Regions from separate parts of the Pseudomonas sp. NA-150 genome, predicted to be linked through region 1. Evidence: riboswitches for the same ligand, from Rfam matches in the RefSeq annotation. Region 1 holds a riboswitch; each other region holds the start of a gene.
The links. A riboswitch is a leader RNA that binds a small molecule or an ion and turns the genes downstream of it on or off. The one in region 1 is predicted to bind cobalamin.

Region 1 (10,274 bases):
TTCTGGAGTAATTCGAGGCTAGGTTTCTCGAAGGTCTGCAGGATGATGCGCCCTGGCGTGTGGGCAACGTTCACCTTGCCCTTGGCGGCGGCGGGGCGTTGAGCGAGCCAGCCGCGTTTTTCCAGGAGCTTCTGCAAATCGGCTTCAACCCCGGGAAATTGCGCGGGCACCTTGGTTTCGACGTACAGCCCCGGTTTGTTCTCCCCGGCGTCGGCCACGTCCATCACTTCCTCCAGCGAGAGGATTTTCAAGCCGACGTAACTGTTGCGGGCGCGATCCGGGTGGGCGGCGTTGAACCACGAGCCGGCGTCCAGTTGTTTGAGCTCCGCCAGAGTGAAGGTGTTGATCGGGTCCTTGATGCGGTCGGGGAATACCTGCGCGATGTTGGTGGTGCGCCCGAGGGTGTTGTCGTGCAGGGCAATCAGCACGCCGTCTTTGGTGCGCTGGATGTCCATCTCCAGATAGTCCGCGCCCAGGTCTCGCGCCAGGGCATAGGCCGGGATGGTCTCTTCCGGCGCGTCGTATGAAGCGCCCCGGTGGGCAATCACTGCGGGCCATGGCACGCCGATTTTGGCTGCCAACGCCTTGCCCGGATGATCGCTGGCCAGGGTCGGTTGACTGACGGCCAGGGCACTGGCCAGCAACGTCATCAAGCCAATGGTTTTCGCCATTCCATTCAACATCGTGTGTGTTCCTTTTTGTCAGAGAGACCCTTGATAGCAAAACCACGTGACGAATTTATTCGCGCCGCCGCAACCCAGTGAGTGAAGACCATGCGCCTCTCGACAGAAAATTATTTATCGGTGTTCGGGAATAAACCGGCTGGCCATGCGTCTGGCTAATGAACCCGCAAGGGAACCCCCACCTTCGATCGACTACCGAGATGAACCTTATGAAGTTTCCCAAAGCGCGAGTCCTGTTCACCGCCACTTCTTTGGCCCTGTTGGCAATGAGCGGCATCAGCCAGGCCGAGGCGGCACCGGTTCATAACATCGTCCTGGTACACGGTGCATTCGTCACAGGCGCAGGCTGGAAGCCGGTCTACGATATTCTGGTCAAGGATGGTTATCACGTATCGATCGCCGAGCACCCGTTGACCTCCTTCAGCGACGACGTCACGGCGGTCAAGCGGATCATTGCGATGCAGGACGGCCCGACCATTCTGGTAGGCCACAGCTACGGTGGCGCGATCATCACCGAAGCGGGCAATGAGCCGGCCGTGAGCGGTCTGGTGTACATCGCGGCCCACGCACTGGACAAGGGTGAGACCGAAGTTGGCAACGGCAAGCTGTACCCGAACGCGACCAAGGCCGTGAAGAAAACCGCCGATGGTTTCCTGTACCTGGACCCGGCGTTCTACCCGGCGGACTTCGCTGCCGATCTGCCCAAGGCTCAAGCTGAATTCGAGGCCAACTCGCAGGCGCTGACGGCCGCTTCGGTGTTCTCGGTGCCGGCAGAAAATCCAGCGTGGAAAACCAAGCCGAGCTGGTATGCAGTGGCCAAGTCGGACCGCATCATCAACCCTGACCTGGAACGCATGTACGCCGCGCGCGCCCACAGCCACACCATCGAAATCGACGGTGCCAGCCACTCGGTTTACGAGTCGCACCCGAAAGAAGTCGCGGCATTGATCGAACAGGCGGCCAATCACGCTCTGGATGGCAAGTGATTAACCTCGCTTAACCTACGGTACGCCGCCTCACGGGCGGCTCTACCACGCCAATCTCCCCGCAAAATCGGCTACTCCGGCCTCACTTCAAACCACAGTCTGTGAACCGCCTCCCCACGCTTTCCGCCTTGAAGGCCATACCCATGCGCCTAGGATGGGCTTCAGATATCCCCTGTAGGAGCTGCCGAAGGCTGCGATTGACCGGGAACCGGTCATGGTCTTGGATTTTTTTCGCAGCCTTAGGCAGCGCTTGCAGGCATGTGGTGTCCTCGGGTCTAGATGCTCTAAAAAAAATAATGTGATCAGTCAGGAGAAAACCGATGAAGCCGTTGATTGGACTGATGCTGGGCGATGTAACCGGGATTGGTCCGGAGTTGGTGGTCAAGTTGTTATCCACCCCCGAAGCGCGTGAACGGGCGAGAATATTGATCGTCGGCGATGAACGTGTGCTGGAATTGGGCATGCGCGATGCGGGCATACAGATTCCTTATCGCAAGATCGGTCGTCTGGCCGACGCCGACTACGAGCAGGACGCGGTGCAACTGCTGGACCTGCACAACGTCGACCCGGCGCTGTATGAGCGCGGACTAGTAAATGCCGAGTCTGGTCGTCTGACCGGCGAAACCCTGAAAGTCATGACCGATCTGGCGCTGGCCGGCGAACTGGACGGCATCTGCTTCGCCCCGCTGAACAAAGCCGGCCTGCATCGCGGCGGCTGGAACTACCACGACGAACACCAGATGTTCGCCGCCTGGACCGAGCATGTCGGTTACTTCGGCGAAGTGAACATCATTCCGCAGTTTTCCACCTTCCGCGTGACCTCCCACGTGGCGCTGCGCAAAGCGGTGGACATGGTGCAACCGGATCGCATCGAAGGTGCCTTGCAACTGGCCCATGACACCCTGCGTGCACTGGGCAACATGGCGCCGCGCATCGGTGTCGCGGCCCTCAATCCCCATGGCGGCGAGAACGGTCTGTTCGGCGACGAAGAGATCACCATCATTCGCCCGACCCTGGAAAAACTGCGCCTCAAGGGCCTGGCCTGCGAAGGCCCATTCCCTTCCGACACCGTATTCATCAAAGCGCGCAACGGTGATTTCGACGCGGTGGTGATCATGTACCACGACCAGGGCCAGATCGCGACCAAGCTGCTGGGCTTCTCCTCCGGCGTGACCCTGACCGGTGGCCTCAAAACCGTGTACGCGACCCCGGCCCACGGTGTGGCCTACGACATCGTCGGCAAAGGCATCGCGGATGTCGGCGCCATGGCTGCGGCCTTCCGCGTCGCCACCGACAACGCCGCCGCGCGCAAGCCCAAACGCCAGGCGGTGGCCAGCTGATTCCGTTTTTCGCTGCAGATCTCAACGTTAGAACGGCCCAGCTCAAGAATAAAAAACGAGGCGAGTGATATGTTCGAGAATTTCAAGAAATCCGTCGTTAAAACCAGCGATGCCGAGATCGTTACAGTGGTCGGCGGTGAGGGGCCGCCGTTACTGCTGATGCACGGCAACCCCTTTAATCACCTGTCGTGGCACAAGATTGCACCGCGTCTGGCGCAAGAATTTACCGTGGTCTGCACCGATTTGCGCGGCTATGGCGACAGCTCGAAACCAGCCGGTGGTGGTGATCACTCGGACTACTCCTTCCGGTCGATGGCGCAGGATCAGGTCGAGGTCATGCAGTCCCTCGGCTTCGAGCGCTTCAACGCCGCCGGCCATGATCGTGGTGCTCGGGTGTTGCACCGCATGTGCCTGGACCATGGCGACACGGTGCTCAAGGCCGGTTTCGTCGACATGCTGCCGCAGCATCACTTGCTGAATAACGTGACCCGGCAGTGGGCCAAGTTTTCCTGGCACTGGTTCTTTATGACCCAGGACGCGCCGACCCCTGAACGGATGATGGACGCCGATCCCGAGTTCTTCATCCTGCGCAAACTGTCGAAGACCGATCAGGGCACCAAATTCTTCGGGCCTGAAGCACTGGCCGACTACATCCGCTGCATCAAGAATCCGGCCACCACCCATGCCATGTGCGAGGACTATCGCGCCACGTTCGGCATCGACCTGGACATGGACACCGCCGACTTCGACGCCGGCCGCCGTATCGATAACCCGGCGTTGATTCTGTGGGGCGAAAAGGGCGGTGTAGGGCGCAACCACAACGCCGCTGAGGTCTGGAGTCGCTACGCCAGCAACATCCAGCAGACCGCAACGGTGCCGTCGGGGCATTACTTGCAGGAAGAATGCCCGGACGAAACCTACGAGGTATTGCGCGGGTTCTTCAAATAGGACGCTTCACCTAAGTAACACGCATCAACCAAGCAGTTGATACAAGCGGTCTGCGCGGCCGCTTGCCCACTACAACGATAATAATGGTGGAAAAAATGTTACCGACTCTGGCGCAAAAACGCAGGGCGACGTTGACGTTCGTATTGCTGTGCATCATGGCTTTTATCATGTACATCGACCGCAGCAACCTGGCAGTCGCGGCGCCGACCATCAGTAAGGAACTGGGTTTCAGCAATACTCACCTGGGCCTGATGTTTTCCGCCTTTGCCCTCGCGTACAGCTGCTTCATGGTGCCCGGCGGCTGGCTCAGCGACCGTATCGGTTCGCGCAAGGCAATGCTGGTGTATGGGGTGATCTGGTCGGTCGCGACCATCGCCACCGGTTTGGTCAGTGGCCTGGTTGCGCTGGTGGTCGCGCGCTTCGTGGTGGGGGTGGGTGAAGCGCCGATCTACCCGACGGCGGCGCGGATGATCGCCCGCGTGATTCCCATCACCCAGCGCGGCACCGCTCAGGGCGTGATGCACGCCTCGGGTCGCATGGCCAATGCCCTGGCGCCGCTGATCGTGACCTTTTTGATCCTGCAATTTTCCTGGCGTTTGTCCTTTTTGATTCTCGGCCTGGCGACCCTGGCGTTCATGTTCGTCATGTACTTCATGCTGAGCGAGACCAAGAAAGAGGTGGATGCCGTGGTGGCGGACCCGGTGCCGGTGTTCGTCGGCAAACCGGTGCATTGGCCCACGATGTTGCGTCGGGTGTGGCCGGCGGCGGCCACCTGCTTTTGCCACGGCTGGGTGTTGTGGTTTTTCCTCAACTGGATCCCGTCGTTTTTTACCCAACGCTACGGCATGGACCTGACCAAAACCGCGATTTTCTCCACCGTGGTGTTGCTCGGCGGGACCGTCGGTACGGCAGTGGGCGGGATGCTCTCGGACTGGCGCTTCAAGGTCACCGGCAACCGTCTGCGCTCGCGGCGGGACTTGATCATCTTTGGCTTTCTGTCCTCGATCATCGGCTTGATCCCGCTGATGTTCACCCAGGACATCATGATCTGCGCCGCCAGTCTGAGCTTCTCGTTCTTCTGCTCGGAACTGGCTGACTCACCGCTGTGGGTGATCGGTACGGAAATTTCCTACGAACATTCCGCGACCTCTAGCGCCTGCACCTTCTTCGGCATGGCAGTGGCGGGCGCGGTGTCGCCGGTGGTCATCGGCTGGTTGCTGGACATCACCGGTAACAACTGGGCGGCGGCGTTCTCGGCGTCGATTATCGTGGTGCTGTTGGGGCCGATTCTGGCGATGTTTATCAAGCTGGACGAAGAACCTCATCCAGAAGTCGCCGAACCGGAACCGGTACGGCGGGTGGCGACTCATCCTTAGGCGCTGAACTTCATCAACCAGCGATTCAGATCAACGATTTCAGTGTCGCTGATGGTGTGCCCAATACCTGGATAGGCGTGAAATTCGGGGTGCAGCGAGAGGCTTTGCAGGTAGCTGTTGGCATCGGCGCCGCCTGGGTAGGGGACCTTCTGGTCGGCGGTGCCGTGGCCGATGAACACGTTCAGCGCTTTCAGGCGCGGGTCGGGTTTCAGCTCGGCGCGCAACACGGGCAGGACTTTGCCACTCAACGCCGCGATCCCGCGGAGGATCTCGGGATGCCGCAGCGCCACCTCATAGGACATGATCGCGCCCTGACTGAAGCCGATCAGAAACACTTTGTCCGGCTGCGTGTGGTACTTCTCGGTGGCCTTGACCACGAACTCCGAGATCAACCCTTCACTGCTTTTCAGGTCCTCGGTCACCCCGTCGTAATCGCCATCACCGGGCTTCTTGCTGAACCACTGATAACTGTCGGAGCCGACTTCCTGCGGCGCGCGGGCAGAGAGAAAGGTGTAGTCGGCGGGAAGTTGATCCTTGATGTCGAACAGGTCCTCTTCGTTGCTGCCCGAACCGTGGAGGAAAATCACCAGCGGTTGATTTCTTGAATCGGCGCTGGTCTGTTCAAGGTAGGGCAGCGGCAGGTCGGTTTGCAGCGGAGTTTGTGCGTGGGCTGCGGTTGCGGCGAAGAGAAACAGTACTGCCAGCCATTTGATCATGGGGTTGCCTTGGTTAAATGCCGATTGTTCGGAACGTCTGGTGCCACTTCTGACGCGAGCTTGCGCAGCCTATCACTTGGGCGCGTTGGGCTCAGGTTTGATGGGGGCGAGTTGCCTGTCAGATTTCAGCGTCTGCGAGGTCAGTCTTCGTAGCGGTGCGGCGATCCGACAAGCCTGACGCCCACAGGTTTCGTTGCGTGCCACAGATCCCTGTAGGAGCTGCCGAAGGCTGCGATAGAGCCATCGCGAAGGTCGTTCCGACCTTATCGCAGCCTTCGGCAGCTCCTACATAGAGCGCATTTCAAGCCTGTCCCGGTTTTCAATATAACGGCCAAGTGCCGCATCGTTTTGACCATTCAGCAGAACCTCCCTCAAGAAGTACCTCTATCTGCCGAACCGTTAGGTACCTATCGAAGGCGGATGCTTCAGACGTCAAACCGGAAAAACCACCTGTTGGTAGAACCCGACTGACGAACGCCAACCTCTGAGCATCAATTGAATCGTTATAAAAGGGAGCGGTATGGGCGTTGCTCAGGCTGGATTAGTGTTCAAGACCAAGGTGCCGCTGCGGGATGCGGGTGCGCTGGTTTCAAAGTTGTGCGGGGGACAGGCGGTGAAGATTGAGCCGTCACTGCGCAGTTCCTTCGACATTCGCAATCACTCGGACGTCCTGGTTCAGGTGTTTGGGAACGTGATAGTCATCAACAACAACCAGATTGCCTGGGACATGCTGGAGGACCCTGCGAGTGACGTGACCCAGCGTCACCGGGTCCTCGGTGCGCCGGAAATGCTCCTCGCGTTTTGTCATTACGATTCCGGCGACAGTTACGGCTATGCGTTTATCGAACGCGGTGAGCGTACGCGGTCGCGGTTGCAAACGGGCGTGCCCGCGGTGGTCGAATTTGGCACGCCAAAAGACTTCGAATCGCGTTGGTTGTCGGCGCCGTTTTACCTGGAGGACGATGATTGCCCGATTGACCAGCGGCGCAAGATTTACTTCCAGGGCGAGCGTGAGGTCGAGGTGCCGGAGGCTGAGATCACCCGGCGTTTGCTGGAAGAAGCGTTGCGTATGAATTTTGGCATTTGCCCGTGGGACGAGGATATTGACCCGGTTTCTCATTTCTTCAGACTGACGGCCGAGAAAAACCCCTGGTGGCGTCTATGGTAGTCACAGAAAGTGTTGCTCCATGCGCAGGCGCCAACGGCCGTTAAACCTCAAGTCGGTCATCGACAGCGGCTCGATGTCGATGCTGTTGAAGGCGGAAGGCGGGCATTGCAGGGCGTGGAGCAGGGCGGCGCGAATCACGAACGGGTGAGTGATGGCGACGAAATGTCCGGGGTCGCGCAGGCTGTCGAGCCAGGCGCCGACCCGTGTGCACAGTTGCGTCACTGACTCGCCACCGTGAGGCGCGGCGTCGCTGTCGGCCAGCCAGGCGAACAGTGCGTCGGGCTCCTGTGTTTGCAGGTCGTTGATGCGTTGTCCTGCCCAGCGGCCGAAGGCGCAATCGCGCAATGCTGGAATGACTTCGCTCTGGCTGCCGAACAGCTGTGCAGTTTGTTGGGCTCGGGTTTCCGGGGCGCTGAGCAGCTGTACCGAGGACTTGAACGAAGCGGCCAATGACTGTCCGGCGGCCTGCCAGTCCATGTCGATGGGTTCGTCCAGCGGGAAGCGCGCGAGCTTTTGCGCCTGGGTTCGGGCGTGGCAAATCAGGGTCAAACGCGTAGCCATGACTGAGAACCATCTGGTTTTACAAGTGGAGTAGCGTACACTGCCGGGGCTGTTGTTTCATTTCGTTGCGAAGCAGGAAGCCGGTTCAATTCCGGCGCGGTCGCGCCACTGTATTCGGCACTCTTGCCGTGAGCCAGACCTTGCTTCGTCCATTCCGTAATCCGTACTGGGACGCGTATTCCCTGGAGGCTATTCATGTCTTATAGCGCCACACGCCAAACTGATATTTCCTTGCCGGTCATTCCCGTTGGCGAAATCCTGCCCTGGGCAATCTTCGTTGGCTTGCTGCTGATGCTAGCCCTGTATTTCGTGGGTGCCGAACAAGGCGCCACGTCACTGTTTTCCGGTATGTATGTGCATGAGTTCGTGCATGACGGTCGCCACTTGCTTGGCTTCCCTTGCCACTGATTCATCCTCAAGGAACATGACATGACTGGGCATCTACTTGTCCGGGGAATGCTGGTGGGCTTGCTCGCCGGTATCCTCGCGTTTTGCTTTGCATCCCTATTTGGTGAACCACAGATCGACCGCGCCATCGCGTTCGAAGAGCAGATGTCGGCGATGCACGCTGAAGCCCATGGCGATGCAGGCGGGCATGACCACGAAGAAGAGTTGGTGAGCCGCGACGTGCAGAGCACCGTTGGCTTGTTGACCGGGATTCTGGTGTACAGCGTTTCGCTGGGCGGGATCTTCGCGCTGGTGTTCAGCTATGCACTGGGTCGCGTTGGCTCGGTCGGTCCGCGTGGGCTTGCCGCACTGTTGGCGCTGGCCGCCTTCGTCGCGGTGATTCTGGTCCCAGGCCTCAAATACCCGGCCAATCCGCCGTCGGTGGGTGATCCGGATACCATCGGCCTGCGCACCAAACTGTTCTTCCTGATGCTGCTGGTGTCGGTGTCGGCGATGGTGATTGCGATCAACGCCGCGCGCAAACTGATCGCCCGCCGCGGCCTCTGGAGCGGCGCGCTGCTAGCGGTGCTGTTGTACCTGGTGATCGTATCCGTCGCCGGTTCGCTGTTCCCGACCATCAACGAAGTGCCGGAAACCTTCTCCGCCGTGCTGCTGTGGAAGTTCCGCGTGGCCTCGCTGGGGATTCAGGTCGTACTGTGGACCACCGTGGGCCTGGCCTTTGGCTGGGTGGCCGAGCGCAAGTTGCAGCCGGTTAACCTTGCCGGGCGTTCCCGTTTGCAGTCTTGATCGAAGTGTAAGTTCGAGTAAAAGACCCGCCTCGTGCGGGTCTTTTACTATCCGCTAGCTGACCGCTCCGGTCGTTATGCGGCATAGTCCGCCCCATTGATTTCTGATCTCGATGGGAGCGACGCATGACAACAACCGTTCTGGTACTGGTAGAAGCCGTCAACGAGTACCTGCCGATTCTCGAACACAGCGGGTTCAAGCTGATCCTCGCGCAAAACCCGGCTGATCGGGCCAAGGCCGTGGCGACGTATGGCGAGCAGATCAATGCCGTATTGACCCGTGGGCCGTTGGGTTTTTATGCCGAGGAAATCGCCGCGTTGCCGCATCTGGAAATCATTTGCGTGATCGGTGCCGGGTACGAGCATGTCGACCTCGCGGCTGCTCAGGCGCGCGGGATCGTGGTGACCAATGGCGCCGGGGTCAATGCGCCGTCGGTGGCGGACCATGCGATGTCGCTGTTGCTGGCGATGGTGCGCGACATTCCCCAAGCCGATGCGTCGGTGCGGCGTGGCGAGTGGCGCAAGGTCACGCGGCCTTCGCTGGCTGGCAAGCGTCTGGGGATACTCGGCATGGGCGCAGTGGGGATCGCGATTGCCAAGCGCGCAGCCGGGTTTGATATGACGGTGAGCTACCACAATCGTCAGCCTCGCAGCGATCTGTCCTACAGCTACTGTGCCACGCCGACCGAGTTGGCTGCCGCGTCGGACTTCCTCATTGTGGCCACACCGGGTGGTGCGGGCACGCGTCATTTGATCGACAAAGCGGCGCTTGAGGCATTGGGGCCGGACGGTTTTATTGTCAATATCGCCCGCGCCAGTGTGATTTCAACGGATGATCTGGTGGATGCGCTGCAACACCAGCGTATCGCTGGCGCAGCGTTGGACGTGTTCGATGACGAGCCGAATGTGCCTGATTCGCTGAAGAGCCTGAGCAATGTGGTGCTTTCACCGCATGTCGCCGGCCTGTCCCCGGAAGCGTCGCGGGATACCGTGCAACGGGTTGCGGATAATCTGTTGGCATATTTCGCGGGCCAGCCGGTGTTGACGCCGGTGCCGATGCCGAAGCAATAACGGGTTCATCAAGTGTTTGGTCTGTAGGAGATCCCCCGTCGTCCAGACGCCGCGCTGTCGCGCAGCAAACGCGGTCCCTGTAGGAGCCAGCTTGCTCGCGATCGGCTGCGCAGCAGTCGTAAAGTCAGGTTGTCGGGTTTAACCGAAACTCCGCGTGCTCAGGTTTTACTGTCGCTTCGCGCCAGATCGCCAACACGTTGGCTCCTCGTATCTCGACTATCGGTTAATCAAC
Region 2 (10,274 bases), 1.3 Mb from region 1:
CCGGCTTCGATCACTTCCCATTTCGAGGAGTCGATCATGATCGGCACCCGGGAGATGTCCGGCTCGCCGGCAATCAGATTGAGGAAGGTCACCATGGCCTTCTTCGAATCGAGCATGCCCTCGTCCATGTTGATGTCGATCACCTGGGCGCCGGCTTCGACCTGCTGCAGGGCGACTTCCAGAGCTTCGGTGTAGTTGTCTTCGCGGATCAAACGCGCAAAACGGGCGGAACCGGTGATGTTGGTGCGTTCGCCGACGTTGATGAACAGCGAGCTGCGGTCGATGGTGAACGGCTCAAGACCCGACAGGCGACAGGCTTTCGGGATGTCCGGGATCGCGCGCGGTGGGTATTTGCTGACCGCTTCGGCGATGGCCTTGATGTGCGCCGGGGTGGTGCCGCAGCAGCCGCCGACGATATTAAGGAACCCGCTCTGCGCGAATTCTTCGATGATCGCTGCGGTTTGCAGCGGCTCTTCGTCGTATTCACCGAAGGCGTTGGGCAGGCCGGCGTTGGGGTGCGCCGAGACGTGGGTGCCAGCCTTGCCGGACAGCTCTTCCAGGTACGGACGCAGATCGGCTGCACCCAGTGCGCAGTTCAACCCGACCGAGATCGGCTTGGCGTGGCTGACCGAGTTCCAGAACGCTTCAGTGGTCTGGCCCGACAGGGTACGGCCAGAGGCGTCGGTGATGGTCCCGGAAATCATGATCGGCAGTTCAAAGCCGACCTCTTCGAACACACCTTGCACGGCAAAAATCGCGGCCTTGGCGTTGAGGGTGTCGAAGATGGTTTCGATCAGGATCAGGTCGGCGCCACCTTCGATCAGCCCGCGCGTGGCTTCGGTGTAGTTTTCCACCAGTTCGTCGAAAGTCACGTTGCGGTAGCCGGGGTTGTTCACGTCCGGCGACAGCGAGCAGGTGCGGCTGGTCGGGCCGAGCACGCCGGCGACGAAACGCGGCTTGTCCGGGGTTTCCAGGGTTTTTGCGTCGGCCACTTTGCGGGCCAGACGCGCGCCTTCTACGTTCAATTCGTAGACGATCGCTTCCATGCCGTAGTCGGCCTGGGACACCTGGGTGGCGTTAAAGGTGTTGGTTTCGAGAATGTCGGCGCCGGCGTCGAGGTAAGCTTTTTCGATGCCGCCGATCACATCGGGGCGGGTCAGGATCAACAGGTCGTTGTTGCCTTTGACGTCGCTTGGCCAATCGGCGAAGCGCTTGCCACGGTAGTCCTGCTCTTCCAGGCGATAGCTCTGGATCATGGTGCCCATGCCACCGTCGAGAATCAGAATGCGTTCTTTAAGGGCTTTTTGGAGAGCGTGGAGACGAACGCTGCGATCGGACATAGGACTACCAGAAATAGGCTGATACGGAAGGTCCGAGATAATAGCAAACCTGCACGCTTTTAGTGAGGTTCGCGGTTTTGCATGAATATTGCTCATGTTGATGAATGGTCGGCTTTTGTAGAATTGGCGTCTTTTAATTTCGTTGAGACACCGCAGATGCTCTATCGCGTACTCGCTGGCCTGCTGTTGCTGCTGATGTGCAGCGGCGTGCGCGCGGAGGATCCGGCCCCCAGCATTTCCTATACACGTGACGTGCAGCCAATTTTCACCGAGAAGTGCGTGGCCTGCCATGCCTGCTATGACGCCGCCTGCCAGCTCAAACTGGAAAGCGCCGAGGGTGCACTGCGCGGCGCGAGCAAGCTGCCGGTGTACGACGGCACCCGTACCAAGGCGATGAAGCCGACCCGCCTTTACATCGATGGCCACAGCGTTGCCGATTGGCGGCACAAGGGCTTTTATTCGGTGCTGGATGCCCAGGGCAGCCAGGCGGCGCTGATGGCGCGAATGCTTGAGCTGGGCCACAACACTCCGATCACGCCTAATGCCAGGGTGCCGGACGACATCATGCTGGGTATCAGTCGCGAAAACATGTGCCCGGTGCCCGGTGAGTTTTCCACGTATGCCCAGAAGCACCCGAAAGAAGGCATGCCGCTGGCTGTCACCGGGCTGAGCGACAGGCAATATCAAACACTACAGCGTTGGCTGGCGGCTGGCGCTCCAGTGGATGAGCAGGCTTTGGTGCCCAGTGCCGTCGAGGCGCAACAGATTACGCAATGGGAAGCCTTGTTCAATGCGCCCGGCGCGCGGGAAGGGTTAGTCGCACGCTGGCTGTATGAGCACTTGTTTCTCGCGCACATCTACTTTGAAGGCGGCAAGCCTGGGGATTTCTTTCAGTGGGTGCGTTCGCGCACGCCCAGCGGTCAACCCATCGACGTGATCGACAGCCGACGGCCAAATGATGATCCCGGCACAACCTTTTATTACCGTCTGTGGCCGGTACAAGGGGTGATCGTGCACAAGACCCATATCACCTACCCGATGAGCCCGACAAAAATGGCGCGGGTCAAGGAGCTGTTTTACAGCGGCGACTGGAATGTCACCGAGCTGCCAGGCTACGGACCGCTGCATCGGGCTAATCCGTTTGAGACCTTTGAACAAATTCCGGTCAAGGCGCGCTATCAGTTCATGCTCGACAATGCCGAGTACTTCCTTCGCACTATTATTCGGGGCCCGGTGTGCCGGGGGCAGATCGCGACCGATGTGATTCGCGATAACTTCTGGACATTTTTCCAGGACGCGGCCCATGACCTGTACGTGACGGATCCGGTTTATCGCAGTAAAGCCATACCGTTGCTGGCGATGCCTGGGCAGATCGGTGATGTGAGCAGTGTGTTGTCGGTGTGGCTGGCCTACCGCGACAAGCGCAATGAGTATGAAGCGCTGCGCAAAGACACTTATGCTGCGGCGCCGATTCCCGGTTGGTCAACGCTGTGGGTCGGCAATGACAACGCGATGTTGTCGATTTTTCGCCATTTCGACAGCGCATCGGTCAACAAGGGCCTGGTGGGTGAAGTGCCGCAAACCATGTGGCTGTTCGACTTCCCGTTGCTGGAGCGCACTTATTACCAGTTGGCAGTGAACTTCGATGTATTTGGCAATGTTGCGCATCAGGCGCAGACCCGTTTGTATTTCGATGTGATCCGCACCGGTGCCGAAGTCAATTTCCTGCGTTTGATGCCTGCGGATTCTCGCGACGGTTTTCTCGACGATTGGTACCAGGACAGCGGCAAACTCAAGGTCTGGCTCGATTATCAGAGCATCGACGATGACACCCCGACCGGACTGGCGCTCGATCCGAAAGACCCGAAAAACGATTTCGCCCGGCAGTTGCTCAGCCGTTATGGCTACCTGAATGCGCGGCCGGACCCGATCAATCGCTGCACCGGCGCCTACTGCGCCCGGCAATCGCTAGAGCCGGAGTTACAGGATGCCGAGCAGGCCCTGAGTCGCCTGACATCGCGTCCGGCTGCCGGTCTGCGGGTCATTGATCAATTGCCCGAAGCCAGCATGATTCGCGTTCAGGCCCGCGACGGTAAACGCGAGCAATACAGCATGCTGCGCAATCGCGCACACAGTAACGTGGCGTTCCTGCTGGGCGAGGATTCGCGCTATCAGCCGGGGCTGGATACGTTGACGATCTATCCGGGGGTGATGAGCAGTTATCCGAATTTCATGTTCAACATTGCGGCGGCCGAAGTGCCTGAGTTTGTGGATGCCATGGAACAGGCGAAAGATGCGACGGCGTTTGAGAAGATCGTCGCGCGTTGGGGGATTCGACGCAGTCATCCGCAATTCTGGGAGTATTTTCACGACCTGACGCGCTATATCCAGGAGACCGAACCGGTGGAGGCGGGGGTGCTGGACATGAATCGGTATGAGAATTTGTAGGTGTGCTGCCCGCTGCAACCCTCGCCGGACATGGCCCGCGGCCATCTACCGTTCCTCGATTAATCGCAACCTTTTTCCCAAAAACACAGTCGGAACCCTCGAGACATCCTGAAACCGCTGTGTCTTCGGGGTCCTGATTGTGATTGGAAAAAAGGATGGGTTGCGGATGTTGATTTCGGTTCAAGCCCTGCGCGCGTTGGCGGCGTGGGTCGTTGTTTGTCACCACTTCATGCAGATTTTCTTTGATTTTCATGCCACCGGCCCGATCGGGCAGTTCTTCACTGACAAGGGGGCGGTCGGGGTCGATATCTTTTTTGTTATCAGCGGGTTGGTGATTTACCTGTCGACCCAGAATAAAGACATGCCAGCGGGTCGTTTCATGGTCAACCGGATTATCCGCATCGTGCCGGCCTATTGGCTGTACACCGCCGCGATGGGTTTGTTGATCTTGGTCGCCCAACCACTGATGCCCCACGCGGCCATCGACTGGACGCATTTCATCCTGTCGTTATTGTTCATCCCTTCAGAAAACCCCGGCGGCTATGGTATGTACCCGACCTTGAATGTGGGGTGGACGCTGAATTACGAGATGCTGTTCTATCTACTATTCTCGCTGGTGTTTCTGTTCGAGCAGCGCCATCGCCCACTGATCGTCGCCGCCGCGTTGTTTGCAGTCAGTGAAGTGCTGACCCGTTTGGGAGTGATCAGCCACTTTTATCGCAATGACATCGTTTATGAATTTCTATTGGGCATCGCCATCGGTGTGTTCCACCGTCGTGGCTGGATCGCCAATGGCTTGTGGCTGCCGCTGCTGGCAATTGTCGGAGGCTTGCTGACTATTTACCATCTGGCGCCGTCTGACCGGCTGCTGCACTGGGGCCTGCCCAGCGCGGTGATCGTGCTGGCCTGTGTGTCGCTGGAACCGTATTTCCAGGGCAATCGCTTACTCAAAGTGCTGGGCGATTGCTCATACTCGGTGTACCTGCTGCATGTCCTGGTGCTTTACGGTGGCTGGTTGGCGGCCACGCGCTATGGCCTTAATCCCTACGCGGTATTTGCGGTGTGTGTGCCGTTGATCGCTCTGGGTGGCTGGTGCAGTTACCAGTGGATCGAGAAGGGCCTCTACCTTCGTCTTAAAGACTGGCTGGACAAACGCAGGAATGATGGCGAGCTAAAGGCTCTTTCCCGACAAGAATACTAGGACTTTGTGTGGCGCCCATGATTGGCGTAAACTGCCGCCACGTCTGCGAGGAATTTTCATGACCGCTATTACTATTACCGATGCCGCCCACGACTACCTGGCCGATCTGCTTGAAAAGCAGAACACCCCAGGCATCGGCATCCGCGTGTTTATTACCCAGCCTGGCACCCAATATGCTGAAACCTGCATTGCTTATTGCAAGCCGGGCGAAGAGAAATCCGAAGACAAGGCCATTGGCCTGAAAAGCTTCACCGCCTGGATCGATGCATTCAGCGAAGCCTTTCTGGACGATGCCGTGGTCGATTACGCCACCGATCGCATGGGCGGCCAACTGACTATCAAGGCGCCAAACGCCAAAGTTCCGATGGTCAATGCCGACAGCCCGATCAACGAGCGCATCAACTACTACCTGCAAACCGAAATCAACCCGGGTCTGGCCAGCCATGGCGGCCAGGTCACGCTGATCGATGTGGTCGAAGAAAACGACGAAAACATCGCAGTGTTGCAGTTCGGCGGCGGTTGCCAGGGCTGCGGCCAGGCGGACCTGACCTTGAAGGAAGGGATCGAGCGCACCTTGCTCGAACGGATCCCTGAGCTCAAAGGCGTCCGCGACGTGACGGACCACTCGCAAAAAGAAAACGCCTACTACTAAGTCGGGCGCTTTCAAGCAAACAAAAAATGCCCCGACTGGTTCGGGGCTTTTTTTTGCCTGTCACCGTACCTGTAGGAGCGGGCTTGCCCGCGATCGAGCGCGTAGCGGTCGCAAAATACCAGCACACGGTTTTGCAGAAAAACCTGGGATATCGGTTTCGCGACTGCTTCGCAGCCGATCGCGGGCAAGCCCGCTCCTACGGTTTTTAGGCGGCTTCACGGACGGAACAGGTGCGCATGCCCGGCACGGTACAGGGACGATTCGGAAAACTGGTCGTTGGCCAGCACTCGACCCACCAGAATCAACGCCGTGCGCCGGAAGCCCTTGGCCTCGACTTTGATCTGGATATCCGCCAACGTGCCGACCACCCAGTCTTGATCCGGCCAACTGGCGCGATGCACCACGGCAATCGGGCAATCATGGCCGTAATGCGGTATCAGTTCAGCGACGATCTTATGCAGGTTATTCACCCCCAAATGAATCGCCATCGTTGCCTTGTGCTGCGCCAGGCTGGCCAATTCCTCGCCCTCGGGCATTGAGGTTTTATCGGCGTACCGGGTCAGGATCACGCTTTGGGAAATGTCCGGCAGTGTCAGCTCGGTGCCCAGCAGCGCTGCGCACGCGGCAGTGGCGGTGACGCCGGGGATGATTTCGAAGGGGATCTGCATCTCGCGCAGGTAACGAATCTGCTCGCCAATCGCGCCATACAGACTCGGGTCGCCGGAGTGCACGCGGGCTACGTCCTGGCCGCGCTCATGAGCGGCTTTCATCAGCGCGATGATCTGTTCCAGGTGCAGTTCGGCGCTGTTGACTACCTGATCGGCCTGATGGCCTTGCAGCACGGCGGCCGGGACCAGTGAGCCGGCGTAGATGATCACCGGGCAACTGCGGATTAAACGCTGGCCTTTGACCGTGATCAGCTCCGGGTCGCCGGGGCCTGCGCCGATGAAAAAAACGGTCATGGGTACTCCAGAATCTAGACAGTAAAAAACAAGCAGGTGCGGATTATCGACGATTTGTCGGCTCGCCGGCCAAGGCAAATGTCGCGCGGCGGCTTTTTTGCCGAGTGATCAGCAGATCGCCCACTGCACCGGACAGTTGCTGTGCCAAGGCCAACGCCGTGCTTTCGGCGACGCCGTAGCAGCCGGTGTGGGCAAAGGCGATGTCCGAGCGATGGCTGAGCCGTGTTTCAAACACCGCCAGTTCAGTGGCGCTGAAAAACACCAGCGGCAGTTGCAGTTGCGCGGCCAGCGCCAGCAGGCCCGGTTCCGTGCTTTTTTGATTGATCGAAGCCAGGGCAGTGAGGGCGCCGATGTGCAGGCCGTGGGCGTGCAGCCCTTGCTCGATCAACTGCCGTAGTTCGTCGACGCAACAACCGCGCTGGCAGCCGATACCGACCACGCGCGTGGGTTGTTTCAACGGTGGATCAGCAGGGCTGGGCATGCTCGGGTGCGCTCGATATAAGGCGCGCAGAAAAGCATGTCGCAATGGCTGTGGTCAATCGCCGAGCGCCGTGCGTGCGTGATTCACGACGTGATAGTTCTGAAACCACCGTTTTTTTTCCGCAATATGTGCCCAAGCCTGCAGGCGCTTTCTGATTGACCTCTGCATAGCCACTGCGTAGCCTTGTGCGTTCGAGGTTCTCCGGCTGCGGTCGGAGCTAAGACGGGAACGCGGTCCAAGCCGCGGCTGCCCCCGCAACTGTAAACGGTCATGTTCATTGCACTGCCACTGCGGGTCCGCGGGAAGGCGCGATGAATGCCTGTCGCATGACAGGCCACCGTGAGCCAGGAGACCTGCCTCGCAACGAATTTTCTCTAGAACCGGGCGGGGTGATCCGGTGGCGAATTGATCCGCATGCAGTTCTTGTGCGGCTCTCGTCCCGCTTTGCCCGCCGCTTTGCCAAAGGGCATCCGATGAAAACACTGGCTAAACTTCCCGTCACTATCGTCACCGGGTTCCTCGGTTCGGGTAAAACCACGCTGCTGCGCCACATGCTGGACAACGCCGAAGGTCGTCGCATCGCGGTGATCGTCAATGAATTCGGCGAACTGGGCATTGACGGCGATATCCTCAAGCAATGCACCATCGGTTGCACTGAAGAAGAAGCCAACGGCCGCGTCTACGAGCTGGCCAACGGCTGCCTGTGCTGCACCGTGCAGGAAGAGTTTTTCCCGGTGATGCAGGAATTGGTGGCCCGTCGTGGCGATCTGGACCACATCCTGATCGAAACCTCAGGCCTGGCGTTGCCAAAACCATTGGTGCAAGCCTTCCAGTGGCCGGAAATCCGCAACGCCTGCACGGTCGATGCGGTAATCACCGTGGTCGACAGCCCGGCCGTGCTGGCTGGCACCTTTGCTGCGTTTCCGGATCAAGTCGACGCCCAGCGCAAACTGGACCCGAACCTGGACCACGAATCGCCACTGCACGAGCTGTTTGCCGACCAGTTGGCCAGCGCCGACCTGGTGATCCTCAACAAAGCCGACAGGATGGACGCAGCCGGTCTGGCGGCCGTGCGTGCCGAAGTCTCGGAAGAGCTGCCGCCGGCGGTGAAAGTCATCGAAGCCAGCAGCGGTCGTCTGCCGATCAGCGTGCTGTTGGGCCTGGGTGCTGAGTCCGAGCTGCACATCGACAGCCGCAAGACCCACCATGATCACCACGAAGGGGATGATCATGATGACCACGATCACGACGCGTTTGATTCGATCTCCATCAGCCTGCCGCAAGCCGATGAGAGCCTGTTGCTCGACGCGCTGACGCAGTTGGTGGTGCAGCATGGCATTTTGCGGGTAAAGGGTTTCGCGGCGATTCCGGGCAAGCCCATGCGTTTGCTGATTCAGGGCGTGGGCACGCGTTTCGACAAGCACTTCGACCGCGCATGGCGGGCCGATGAAGAGCGCGCGACGCATCTGGTGCTGATCGGCCAGGAGCTGGACGCGGCACTGCTGGAAGCGCAACTGCGTGCTGCGGTTGCTGGCTAAGCCATGCACCTACTGAGAACCCAGCCCGGCGGATTTGTCCCTGACGACAGCATTGCTGACCTGGGACAAACCCCGGCCGAGCTGGTGATTCTCTGCAGCGGCGATTCACACCTGGCATTGCTGGCCGAAGCGGCGCAGCAGTTGCCGGACGATTACCCCAGCCTGCGTTTGGCTAACCCGATGCAGGTGCAAAATCACGCCTCGGTGGATTTGTACGTCGACCAGGTGCTGCGCCACGCCAAAGTTATTCTGATTTCGCTGCATGGCGGTATTGGCTATTGGCGTTACGGCGTCGAGCGGCTGGTGGAGCTGGCGGAGCAGGGCGTGCAGTTGATTCTGGTGCCGGGTGATGATCGCCCAGACCCGGAACTCAGCGGTTTAAGCACGGTATCAGCGGCAGAGGGCGAGCGGCTTTGGCATTTTTTGCGCCAGGGCGGCCTGCACAATGCGCTGGAGCTGTATCGCTGTCTGGCCAGTTGCTGGCTGGAGCGGGATTACCCGTGGGCCGAACCGCAGACCTTGCCGCGCACCGCGATTTACCATCCACACATTGCCAATGCTCAATTGGGCCACTGGCAAGCCGACTGGCGCGCTGAGTGGCCAGTGGTCGCGGTACTGTTTTACCGCTCCCACCTGCAAGCGGCCAACACCGGTTTTATCGACGTGTTTTGCGCACGTTTGCAGGCCCAGGGTCTCAATCCTTTACCCATCGCCGTTGCCAGCCTGAAAGAACCCGGTTGCCTGACGGTGGTGGAGGACTTGCTGGATCTAACCGGTGCCGAAGTGATCCTGAATACCACCGGCTTTGCCCAGTCGAGCCCGGAAGCGCCACATTTGCGTCCGTTTCGCCGCAATATTCCGGTGATTCAAGCCATTTGTGCTCAGGACAACGAAACGGCCTGGCGTGACAGCGAGCAAGGCCTTGGTTCGCGGGACCTGGCAATGCATATCGCCTTGCCGGAGCTGGATGGGCGGATTATCAGCCGGCCGATCAGCTTCAAGGATCTGGCGTGGCGCAGTGAACGCAGTCAATCGGATGTGGTGTGCTATCGCGCACAACCCGAACGCATGGATTTTGTGGCCGAACTGGCGCGGCGCTGGATCGAATTGGCGCGGCTGCCCAATGGTGAAAAACGCGTGGCGTTGATCCTCGCCAATTACCCGACCCGCGATGGCCGGATCGGTAACGGCGTGGGCCTGGACACACCGGCGGCGGCGCTGAACATCCTGCGGGCGATGCAGGTCGAGGGTTATCCGTTGGCGCTGTTGCCCGCGAGTGGGACTGCGTTGATCCAGGCATTGCTCGGCGGCGTCAGCAACGATCTGGACAGCATCGATCTGCGCCCGGCCCGGCAAAGTCTGGCGCTGGACGAGTATCTGGCGGCGTTCAATCAATTGCCGCCAGCCAATCGCGCAGCCGTCACCGCGCGCTGGGGCGAACCACACACCGACCCTATGTTCCGTGGCGGGCGGATGATGGTGGCCGGGCTGCGGTTTGGCCTGACCTTCGTCGGCATTCAGCCGGCGCGGGGTTATCAAGTAGACGCCAGCGCGGTCTATCACGACCCGGACCTGGTGCCGCCCCACGGTTATCTGGCGTTTTATTTCTGGTTGCGCAAGGCCTATGGCGCGCATGCCGTGATCCACGTCGG
Region 3 (10,274 bases), 640 kb from region 1:
GGTGACGCCGGCTGCGTTCAGCCCTGTTCCCGGCCCGACCAGCAATTGCACCGGGCTGTCGAGCAACGCGCAGGCCAGGGCACTGGCCGCGGTGGTGTTGCCGATGCCCATTTCGCCGCCGACAAACAATTCAGCACCCGCGGCCAACGCACGGCGCACGCTGTCACGTCCGGCTTCCAGCGCCTGCTCACCCTGCGCCTGGGTCATCGCCGGGCCTTGAGCAAAGTTTGCGGTACCGGCGCCCAGGTTCAGGTGACGCACGCCCGGCAAATTCAGTGGCGACACGGTGCCCAAATCGACCACTTCCAGTTGCGCCGAAAGCTGACGCGCCAGCACGCTGATCGCCGCGCCTCCGGTAACGAAGTTGTGCAGCATCTGCCCGGTGACTTCCTGCGGGAACGCCGAAACGCCCTCTGCCACCACACCATGGTCGCCGGCAAAAATCGCGATCCACAGCGAGTCGACCCTGGGTTTGACCCGGCCTTGCAAACCGGCCAGGCGCACCGCCACATTCTCTAACTGGCCAAGGGAGCCAGCCGGTTTCGTCAGTTGTTGCTGGCGCGCCAGGGCTTCTTCACGCGCCGAAACATTGATCGCCTGCGCGGGCTTCAGCCACCAGGAGTTACTCATAATGCAGGTCCTTTCAAAGTCAGCGGCAAGCCAGCGACGGTCAACACCACGCGCTGGCAACGTTCGGCCAGGGCTTGATGCAGCCAGCCGGCTTCATCGACATAACGGCGGGTCAGCTCACCGAGGGGCACCACGCCCAACCCGGTTTCGTTGCTGACAAAAATGATTTCGCCTGGCAGCTCGGCCAGGCAATTCAACAACGCCTCGCGCTCGTGGCTCAGGCGTTCGGGATCTTCCAGCATCAACAGGTTGGTCAGCCACAGCGTCAGGCAATCCACCAACAGGCAACGGTCGTTATCGGCGTTTTCGCGCAGCACCCGGGCCAGTTCGATCGGCTCTTCGATCAAACCCCAATGCTGCGGGCGGCTTTGTCGATGCATAGCCACGCGCTGAGTCATTTCGCCATCGAGGGGCTGGCTGGTGGCGATGTAAATGACGTCGAGGCTGGTTTCAGTAGCGAGGCGTTCGGCCAGTCGGCTTTTGCCAGAGCGAGCGCCACCAAGGATGAGTTGTTGCATGTCAGTTGCCCTCCAGACCACACAGGCTGCGCAGCAGCGGACCGTCGAGGTGTTTCTCCACGAGGTCTGCCAGGCGTTCGATATCCCGCTCGCGCAACGCGTGATAATCGACCTGCTGCACATCTTGCAAACCGGCCCAACGCAACAGGGCGCTGCAGGCGGGCGGCGACTCGAACAAGCCGTGCAGGTAGGTGCCGAGGATTTGTCCATCGGCACTTTGCGCACCATCGCAGCGGCCATCGTCCAGGTGCACGACTGACTGCTCCAGCGCCGCGCCAGACGTCACCCCGGCATGAATTTCATAACCACTGACCGGCGCATCTTCCAGCGCCAGGCGGCCGTGGACATTACGCAGTTGCTTCTCTTCTTCAAGCACGGTGCTCAGGTCCAGCAACCCGAAACCAGCACTCGAGCCGGCCGCGCCTTCCAGCCCCAGCGGGTCATGCACCTGCTGACCGAGCATCTGTAAACCACCGCAGATGCCCAGTAATTTGCCGCCGTAGCGCAGGTGCCGACTGATCGCCACGTCCCAGCCCTGGCCGCGCAAATACGCCAGATCGCTGCGCACACTTTTCGAACCCGGCAGGATGATCAGGTCCGCCGGCGGAATCGCCTGACCCGGCCCGATGAATTGCAGGTTCACTTGCGGATGCAGACGCAGCGGATCGAAATCGGTGTGGTTGCTGATGCGCGGCAACACCGGCACCACCACGTTCAACACCTGCTCGACCTTGTCGCCCTGGCGTTGATCGAGGCCGTCTTCAGCCTCCAGGTGCAGGTCCATCACGTATGGCAACACACCCACCACCGGCTTGCCGGTGCGCGCTTCGAGCCAGTCGAGGCCCGGTTGCAGCAGCGCGATATCGCCACGAAAACGGTTGATGATGAAACCTTTGACCCGCGCTTGCTCGCTGGCTGACAACAGCTCCAGCGTTCCCACCAAGTGCGCAAATACGCCACCGCGATTGATGTCGGCGATTAGCAGTACCGGGCAGTCCACCGCTTCGGCAAAGCCCATGTTGGCAATATCGCCGGCGCGCAGGTTGATCTCCGCCGGCGACCCGGCGCCTTCCACCATGACCACCGGATACGCCGCGCTCAAGCGTTGGTGCGAGGCGAGCACCGCCTGCATGGCGATGGCTTTGTAGTCATGATACGCCACCGCATTCATGGTGGTCACCGCACGGCCATGGATGATGACCTGCGCGCCGGTATCGCTGTTGGGTTTGAGCAGCACCGGGTTCATGTCGGTATGCGGTTTGAGTCCAGCGGCCTGAGCCTGTACCGCCTGCGCCCGACCAATCTCGCCGCCGTCTGCGGTCACGGCGCTGTTGAGCGCCATGTTCTGCGGTTTGAACGGCACCACGCGCACGCCCTGTCGAGTCAACCAGCGACACAACGCAGTCACCAGCGTGCTTTTACCGGCGTCGGACGTGGTGCCCTGCACCATCAGCGTGGTCATCGCAGCACCTTGTCGAAGGCGTCGAGCACCTGTTCCAGTCGCTGCCAGTCCGCTTCTTCGGCGGGTAAACCGAAACGCAAGCTGCTGTGGTGCGGGCTGCCGCTTTGCATGAACAGCCGCAGCAGAATCCCGCGTTGCGCGCAAAATTCGTGCAGGTGCACCGCCAACGGCGTAGTCAGCCATTGAAACAGGGCGCAACCGCCCACCGGGCTCAGACTGTGGCGCGTCAACAATGCCGCCAACCGTTCGCTGGCCTGTTCGGTGCGCGTGCGTTGCTGGTGATGCCCTTCCAGATCGCTGAGGCAGACCTGCCCGAGAATCCGGGTGGGCCCACTGACCGCCCACGGACCGATATGCCGCTCCAGCAGTTTCAGCAGCCTCGGCTCGGCAAGCACAAAGCCCAGGCGAACGCCGGCCAGGCCAAAGAACTTGCCGAACGAACGCAAGACAATCAGCCCGACACGCCAGGTTTCGGCACTGAGACTCAGCTCGGGCGTGTTGTCCATGAACGCTTCGTCGACCACCAGCCAGCCACCGCGCTGGGCCAGACGTGCGTGCCATCCCAACAGGCGCTCCGCAGGAATATTCACGCCGGTCGGGTTATTCGGATTGACCACCACCAGCACATCAAGGCTGTCGAGGAAGAAATCGACTTCGTGCTCCAGCACTTCACGCACCAGAAAGCCGTTGCTGCGCCAGGCGGCGGCATGCTCGGCATAACATGGCGAAACCACGCCGACCTTGCCCGCGCGACGCAAGCGCGGCAAGGCTTGAATCGCCGCTTGCGAGCCTGGCACCGGCAACACCTGCGAGGCACCGTAATAAGCACGGGCCGCCAATTCGAGGCCGTCATCGTTTTCCGGCAGGCGAGCCCAGGCCCGCAGCGGAATCTCCGGAATCGGCCATGGCCACGGCGCGATGCCGGTGGACAGGTCCAGCCAATCACCTTCCTCGATGCCGTACTGCAACGCTGCGAGCCGCAGGCGACCGCCATGCTCAAGCATAAAATTCAGCCCCCACGCACAAGATCAGTAACCATAACCAGACCCCACGTTGGACCAATTGCCAGCCGCGATCAATCGATCCGGCATCAGCGGGAACACCTTCACCGAGTTGCGCACGCTGGTGCAACTCACCATGATAAATCGCCGCGCCGCCCAGCTCCACGCCCAGCGCACCCGCACCCGCCGCCATCACCGGCCCCGCATTGGGACTGTCCCATTTCGGCGCCTGGGTTCGCCAGCAGCGCAAGGCCAGACGGGTTTTTCCCAGCAAGGCGTAGGTCAATGCTACCAGCCGTGCGGGAATGTAATTCAAGACGTCGTCGATCTTTGCCGCCGCCCAGCCGAAGCGTTCGAAACGTTCGTTGCGGTAGCCCCACATCGCATCGAGGGTATTACTTAAACGGTACAACACCACGCCGGGCGTGCCGGCGACGGCAAACCAGAACAGCGCGGCAAACACCGCATCGCTGCCGTTTTCCAGCACCGACTCAGTGGCCGCGCGGGCTACTTCGGTGGCGTCTAGTTCAGCGGTCTGCCGACTGACCAGATAACCGACCCGCCGCCGCGCCTCGTCCAGATCATCGCCGCGCAACGCCTGCGCCACCGGTTCGACGTGCTCACCCAGACTGCGCAGGCCCAACGCGCAATACAGCGCCAACACATCCACCAGCCAATCGATATACGGCAGCCAGCTCAAGGCCGTTGCCAGCAGGGTCAACGGAATCACCGCGATGAACCAGGCGGTGACGCCATGGCTGCGCCAGCCACGCCCGGCACTGTTGAAACGCTGCTCAAGGCGGTTGGCGAAGCGTCCGAACGCCACCAGCGGGTGCGCCCGTTTCGGCTCGCCGAGCAGCGCATCCAGCGCAACCCCGGCGACGCTCAGTAACGCCACGCTCATCGACTCACTCCCCATTGATTCTCATACAGCATGTCACTCAACGGCCGCTCCTGCGCCCAGCCTTCCAGCACCAGCATCGGCGCCGGGTAGAATTCCGCGACCGGTCCCAGACACAAAATCGCCAGCGGCTTGGCCCCGGCCGGCATGTTCAGCAGTTCAGCCAGCGCCTGGGGTTCGAACAACGACACCCAACCCATGCCCAGCCCTTCCGCGCGCGCCGCCAGCCACAAGTTCTGGATGGCGCAGGACAACGACGCCATGTCCATTTCCGGCAAGGTGCGGCGGCCAAAGATATGCCGTTCGCGATCATCCATCAGTGCCGCGACCAACACTTCCGCGCAATCGTTGATACCTTCGACCTTGAGTTTCATGAAGTCGTCGGAGCGCTCGCCCAACGCCTCGGCGGTACGAATCCGCTCTTGCTCGACCTGCGCCTGAATCTGTCCACGCAACGCCCGGTCGCTGATACGGATGAAGCGCCACGGTTGCATCAATCCGACGCTGGGGGCGTGGTGCGCCGCCTCGAGCAAGCGCGCCAACAACTCGGGCGCCACTTCGCCGCCGCTGAAATGGCGCATGTCACGGCGCTCGGCTATCGCTCGATAGACTGCTGCACGTTCGTCGGGGCTGAAGGCCTGATCATTCATGGTTTAAGAAGCGCCGCAACCGCTTGGGGGTTGGAAGGGAAATAGAAGTGCACGTAAGAAGCGGTCATCCGCCCGTCACGATAGACCGCCTCGGCGCCGCGCCCACCGTTGGGGCTCACGCCACGGGCGATGGGCTGCAGCTCGGTGCTGGTCAGCGAGTGATGATACGTGTGGCCACGCAACAGACCTTCCGGCAATTCGACCGCTTGCAGTGCCAGTGCTGCCAGGCGTTTCTGCATCACCGCCTCACCGCTGAGCAAGCCCACCAGTTCGACCCGCTGGCCTTCGACATCGGTCAGCGCATCCAGCAAATACAGCATGCCGCCACACTCAGCCAGCAAAGGTTTGCGTGCCGCGTGATGCGCGCGAATCGCCGTTAACATCGACTGGTTTTGCCCCAGGGTCAGGTGGTGCAATTCCGGGTAGCCGCCGGGCAAATATAGACTGTCGGCGTCGGGGATTTCGCTGTCGTGGATCGGCGAGAAGAACAACAGCTCGGCGCCCATGGCCCGCAGCAGGTCGAGGTTGGCGCCGTAGATGAACGCAAAGGCCTCGTCGTGGGCAACCGCGATCCGCACACCGGCCAACAATGGCTCGGCCTGGATAACCTCGGGGGCTGAAAACTCAACTGCGGGCGGCAGCGCCACTTCGCAAGTGCTGGCCAAGGCGCTGGCCGCCGCATCGAGACGCGCATCAAGGTCATTCAGTTCACTGGCCTGCACCAGGCCCAAATGCCGACTCGGCAATTCGATCCCGGTTTCCCGTGACAAGGCGCCGTACCAGCGCAAGCCCTCGGTCAAACTGCCTTCGAGCAATTGCGCGTGGCGCACGGTACCTACCCGATTGGCCAACACCCCGGCAAACGGCAAGTCCGGTTGATAGCGCGCCAGCCCCAGCGCCAACGCGCCAAAGGTTTGGGCCATGGCGGTGCCGTCGATCACGCCCAGCACCGGTACGCCGAAATGCCGCGCCAGATCGGCGCTGGACGGCGTGCCGTCGAACAGGCCCATCACGCCTTCGATCAGGATCAAGTCGGCTTCACCCGCCGCTTCCCACAACAGGCGACGACTTTCTTCAGCACCGACCATCCACAAATCCAGCTGATATACCGGTGCGCCGCTGGCACGTTCGAGGATCATCGGGTCGAGGAAGTCCGGACCGCACTTGAACACCCGCACCTTGCGCCCTTGGTTGCGGTGCAGGCGGGCCAGTGCGGCGGTGACGGTAGTTTTGCCCTGGCCAGAAGCCGGCGCGGCGATCAAGACCGCCGGGCAGTGACGCGCTGCTCTCATGAACAGATACTCATAGCTCGATGCCTTTCTGCGCGCGGATGCCGGCCTGGAAGGCATGCTTAACCACGGCGATCTCGGACACGGTATCGGCCAGGTCGATCAATTCTTGCTTGGCGCCACGACCGGTGACCAGCACGTGCTGCATCGGCGGCCGCGCTTGCAGATCACTGAGCACTCGGTCGAGGTCGAGATAGCCGTGCTTGAGAGCAATGTTCAGCTCATCCAGTACCACCAGGCCAATACTCGGGTCGCGCAGCAGTTCACGGGACACTTCCCAGGCAGCTTCAGCGGCGGCGATATCGCGCTGGCGATCTTGAGTCTCCCAGGTAAAGCCTTCGCCCATCACGTGGTAGCGCACTTGCTCGGGGAAACGGCGGAAAAACAGCTCTTCCCCGGTGGCGTTGCGGCCTTTGATGAATTGCACCACGCCACACTGCATGTCGTGGCCCATGGCGCGGGCGAGCATGCCGAACGCAGAGCTGCTTTTGCCTTTACCGTTGCCGGTCAGCACCAGCAACAGGCCGCATTCATTCGGTGCGCTGGCGATGCGCTCATCGATTATGGCTTTTTTGCGCAGCATGCGCGCCAGGTGGCGTTCGTCACGCTCAGTGGTTTCGGTCATCTCAGCTCTCCGCTTGAGGGTACGCGATAGCAAACGGAAGCAGACGACATGAACTGCCAGCACGGCCAAAGGCCCTGCGCAGAGCATCGCCCTCCGTGGTGCTGTTGAATGGATCAGGCCGGTCTCCGGACTCATGAGTGGGCTTTTTTTGCCCCACCGTACGCCTTCCCACGTCATGACAGACGCAGTGGCCCAATGCACGGCTTCGACTCATTTACCGTTGCGGGGGCAGTGTCGGAATCGAGCGCCCGAGGCGTCCTCACCGACTTCCCTGTTTCACTCCGGCAATCATTGATCGCGGAGCACCTGAAACACGCGCGAAGGGTAGAGGGTTGGGGGTAGAGCGTCAATCAAAGCGCCACGCGCAAAGGGATCTCAAGCAAAAAATCCCCTCGAACTACACTGACGGCCTGTCGGCATGGAACCTCGACGCTTTGGCTCCCTCTACCTTATGCGCCTCCCCGACTTTCATGGAGATCGACCATGTTCAGACTCAGTCCTCAGCTGTCCGCCCTGCTGTTGCTGACGGCCAGTATCACGGCCTGCGCCGATACCTCGCGCCTGCAGGTCTCCGATGGCACCGGGCCCACCCCGATGTTGCCGGCACCCACGACCTCACTGATGCCGACCGTGAACATCGCCCCGGCCGTGGGCTGGACCAAGGAGGCCAAACCCCTCGCAGCGCCGGGCATGCAGGTCGTCTCGTTCGCGAAAGACCTCGACCACCCACGCTGGCTGTACGTGCTGCCCAATGGCGATGTACTGGTAGCAGAAAGCAACTCGCCGCCCAAGCCCGATGATTCACCCGGCATTCGAGGCTGGATCACCAAGAAAGTCATGAGCCGCGCCGGAGCCGACACACCGTCGGCCAACCGAATCACCCTGCTGCGCGATCTCGACCACGACGGTGTCGCCGAAACCCGCACAGTATTTCTCGATAACCTTAATTCACCGTTCGGCATGACCCTGGTGGGCAATGACCTGTACGTCGCGGACACCGATCGATTGCTGCGCTTCCATTACGAAGAGGGGCAAACCTCGATCAGCGCGCCACCGACCATCGTCACCGACCTGCCAGCCGGTACGATCAATCACCACTGGACCAAGAACGTGATTGCCAGCAAGGACGGCAAAAAGCTTTACGTCACAGTGGGCTCTAACAGTAACGTCGGAGAAAACGGCCTGGATAAAGAAGAAGGCCGCGCGGCAATCTGGGAAGTGGACGCCGCGACCGGTACGCACCGGATTTTTGCTTCCGGCCTGCGCAACCCCAACGGCATGGACTGGGAACCGCAGACCGGCAAGCTGTGGACCGCGGTCAACGAGCGCGACGAACTGGGCAGCGACCTGGTGCCGGATTACGTCACCTCAGTCAAAGACGGTGCCTTTTATGGCTGGCCGTTCAGCTACTACGGTCAACATGTCGATACCCGTGTCGAACCTGCTCGACCGGACATGGTGGCCAAGGCCATCGCCCCGGACTACGCGGTCGGCCCGCACACCGCATCGCTGGGCCTGGCCTTTGCCGACGGCAAGCTGCCAGCACCTTTCAGCCAAGGTATGTTCGTCGGTCAACACGGCTCGTGGAACCGCAATCCGCACAGTGGTTATAAGGTGATTTTCATCCCGTTCACCAATGGCAAACCCAACGGCATGCCGGTTGATCTACTGACCGGCTTCCTGAATGCCGATGACAAAGCCCAGGGGCGGCCGGTGGGCGTGGTCAACGATCAACATGGCGGGGTGTTGGTGGCGGATGACGTGGGAAATGTGATCTGGCGGGTGTCGGCGGTGAAGGCTCAAACTGCTGCTTCGTTACCCTGATCTCGGCGGTGTGGCCCTCTATTTGTAGGAGCCAACTTGTTGGCGAGCCGTTTGACGCGGTGTATCAGATACGCCGCCTCGCGAACAAGTTCGCTCCTACACCGGCCGACGGGGCAGGCTACGGGTTATGCGCCAAATGCTGAGGCTGTATCACCCGCTTGGCGTTCAGGTAGGCTTTCTGCCAATAGGGTTTGTCCAGGTAATCGAGACGCACCGTACCGCCCGTTGCCGGCGCGTGAACGAAACGACCTTCACCGACATAGATGCCGGCATGGCTGACCACTGAGCCACCGCCTGTAGCGAAGAACACCAAATCGCCCGACTGCAGCTGATTACGGCTGATGTCCTGGGCCTTCATAGTGATCATTTCGTGAGTCGAACGCGGCAGGGTGATGCCCGCAGAACCGCGGTACACATAGCCGATCAACCCGCTGCAATCGAAACCGGAGTCCGGCGTATTGCCGCCCCAACGATACGGCGTGCCGACCAGGCCAATCGCACGGATCAGCACGTCTTCGGCAGCAGGAGAGGAAGGTTCATCGGAAGGCGCGTAAACCACCGGTTGCACAACCGGTGGTTTGTAAGCAGCGGGGGGATGTCCGGCACAGGCACTGATCAGTGCAGCCAAAATCCCTATTGACCCAACGCGTACCATCATCGACATAAACACAACAACCTGATCTGGATGCGGCTTACTCTGCCGTGAGCCGGAGCTGCGTGTAATAAGCCAGTGGCTGCTTACACGCTCCGGGAATTACTGATGCTGGGTCTGAATTGTAGTCGGAGCCATCGCTAATGCACGTTTGGCTTCAATAAAGGTCTTTTTCCAGTACGAATCGTCGAGGCTGTCGATACGCACACCGCCGCTACGAGTACTGCTGGAGTGGATGAACTGGTCATCACCCAGGTAGATACCGGCGTGGCTGACACGACCGCGACCTTTGGTACTGAAGAACAACAGGTCACCCGGCTTGAGGTTGTTACGCGCAACCAGTGGGGCCTTTACGTTGATCATTTGGCGCGTCGAGCGAGGCAAGGTCATGCCCGCCTCTTCTCGGAACAGGTAACCGATGAAACCGCTGCAGTCGAAACCGGCTTCAGAGGTGCCGCCTGCACGGTAACGCGTACCGATCAGGGCCATGCCGCGTTCGAGGATGCTGTCGGCGAGGCCTGGCATCTGGTACGGCTTGCTGTCGGCGAATTCGGCCAGTTCTTTCTCGGTGATCAGTTCTTCGTCCGCTACGGAGTCAGTCCCATTAGCGAGTTGTGCAGAGCGAACAGACTGCGCAGTAATGGCATTCTGTACTTGCTGCTGCTGTTGCGAGGCTGGCATCTGGGCCGCGCAACCAAAAAGTAGTGTAACCAGTGCGAGAG

Region 2: linked by a shared signal. The riboswitch ahead of cobW (cobalamin biosynthesis protein CobW) and the one ahead of ACF0H7_RS08970 (CbtB domain-containing protein) in region 1 are both predicted to bind cobalamin.
Region 3: linked by a shared signal. The riboswitch ahead of cobO (cob(I)yrinic acid a,c-diamide adenosyltransferase) and the one ahead of ACF0H7_RS08970 (CbtB domain-containing protein) in region 1 are both predicted to bind cobalamin.

The regions. Positions count from the first base shown of each region.
Region 1 covers NZ_CP172305.1:1,873,070-1,883,343, forward strand. The annotation lists gene ACF0H7_RS08930 (glycerophosphodiester phosphodiesterase) at 1-650, opposite strand, end outside; gene ACF0H7_RS08935 (alpha/beta hydrolase) at 893-1,669, shown strand; gene ACF0H7_RS08940 (PdxA family protein) at 1,990-3,009, shown strand; gene ACF0H7_RS08945 (alpha/beta fold hydrolase) at 3,079-3,957, shown strand; gene ACF0H7_RS08950 (MFS transporter) at 4,053-5,333, shown strand; gene ACF0H7_RS08955 (alpha/beta hydrolase) at 5,330-6,049, opposite strand; gene ACF0H7_RS08960 (hypothetical protein) at 6,570-7,217, shown strand; gene ACF0H7_RS08965 (histidine phosphatase family protein) at 7,218-7,778, opposite strand; cobalamin riboswitch at 7,808-7,941, shown strand; gene ACF0H7_RS08970 (CbtB domain-containing protein) at 7,974-8,186, shown strand; gene ACF0H7_RS08975 (CbtA family protein) at 8,208-8,972, shown strand; gene ACF0H7_RS08980 (2-hydroxyacid dehydrogenase) at 9,098-10,042, shown strand; gene ACF0H7_RS08985 (type 1 glutamine amidotransferase) at 10,266-10,274, opposite strand, start outside.
Region 2 covers NZ_CP172305.1:3,142,155-3,152,428, forward strand. The annotation lists partial or broken gene metH (methionine synthase) at 1-1,340, opposite strand, end outside; gene ACF0H7_RS14910 (fatty acid cis/trans isomerase) at 1,536-3,788, shown strand; gene ACF0H7_RS14915 (acyltransferase family protein) at 3,955-4,989, shown strand; gene nfuA (Fe-S biogenesis protein NfuA) at 5,048-5,641, shown strand; gene cobM (precorrin-4 C(11)-methyltransferase) at 5,857-6,603, opposite strand; gene ACF0H7_RS14930 (cobalamin biosynthesis protein) at 6,647-7,084, opposite strand; cobalamin riboswitch at 7,262-7,460, shown strand; gene cobW (cobalamin biosynthesis protein CobW) at 7,558-8,622, shown strand; gene cobN (cobaltochelatase subunit CobN) at 8,626-10,274, shown strand, end outside.
Region 3 covers NZ_CP172305.1:1,236,178-1,246,451, reverse strand. The annotation lists gene cobT (nicotinate-nucleotide--dimethylbenzimidazole phosphoribosyltransferase) at 1-630, opposite strand, end outside; gene cobU (bifunctional adenosylcobinamide kinase/adenosylcobinamide-phosphate guanylyltransferase) at 627-1,148, opposite strand; gene ACF0H7_RS05985 (cobyric acid synthase) at 1,150-2,610, opposite strand; gene cobD (threonine-phosphate decarboxylase CobD) at 2,607-3,614, opposite strand; gene cbiB (adenosylcobinamide-phosphate synthase CbiB) at 3,607-4,515, opposite strand; gene bluB (5,6-dimethylbenzimidazole synthase) at 4,512-5,162, opposite strand; gene ACF0H7_RS05965 (cobyrinate a,c-diamide synthase) at 5,159-6,454, opposite strand; gene cobO (cob(I)yrinic acid a,c-diamide adenosyltransferase) at 6,465-7,076, opposite strand; cobalamin riboswitch at 7,175-7,401, opposite strand; gene ACF0H7_RS05955 (PQQ-dependent sugar dehydrogenase) at 7,560-8,900, shown strand; gene ACF0H7_RS05950 (C40 family peptidase) at 9,019-9,564, opposite strand; gene ACF0H7_RS05945 (C40 family peptidase) at 9,655-10,274, opposite strand, start outside.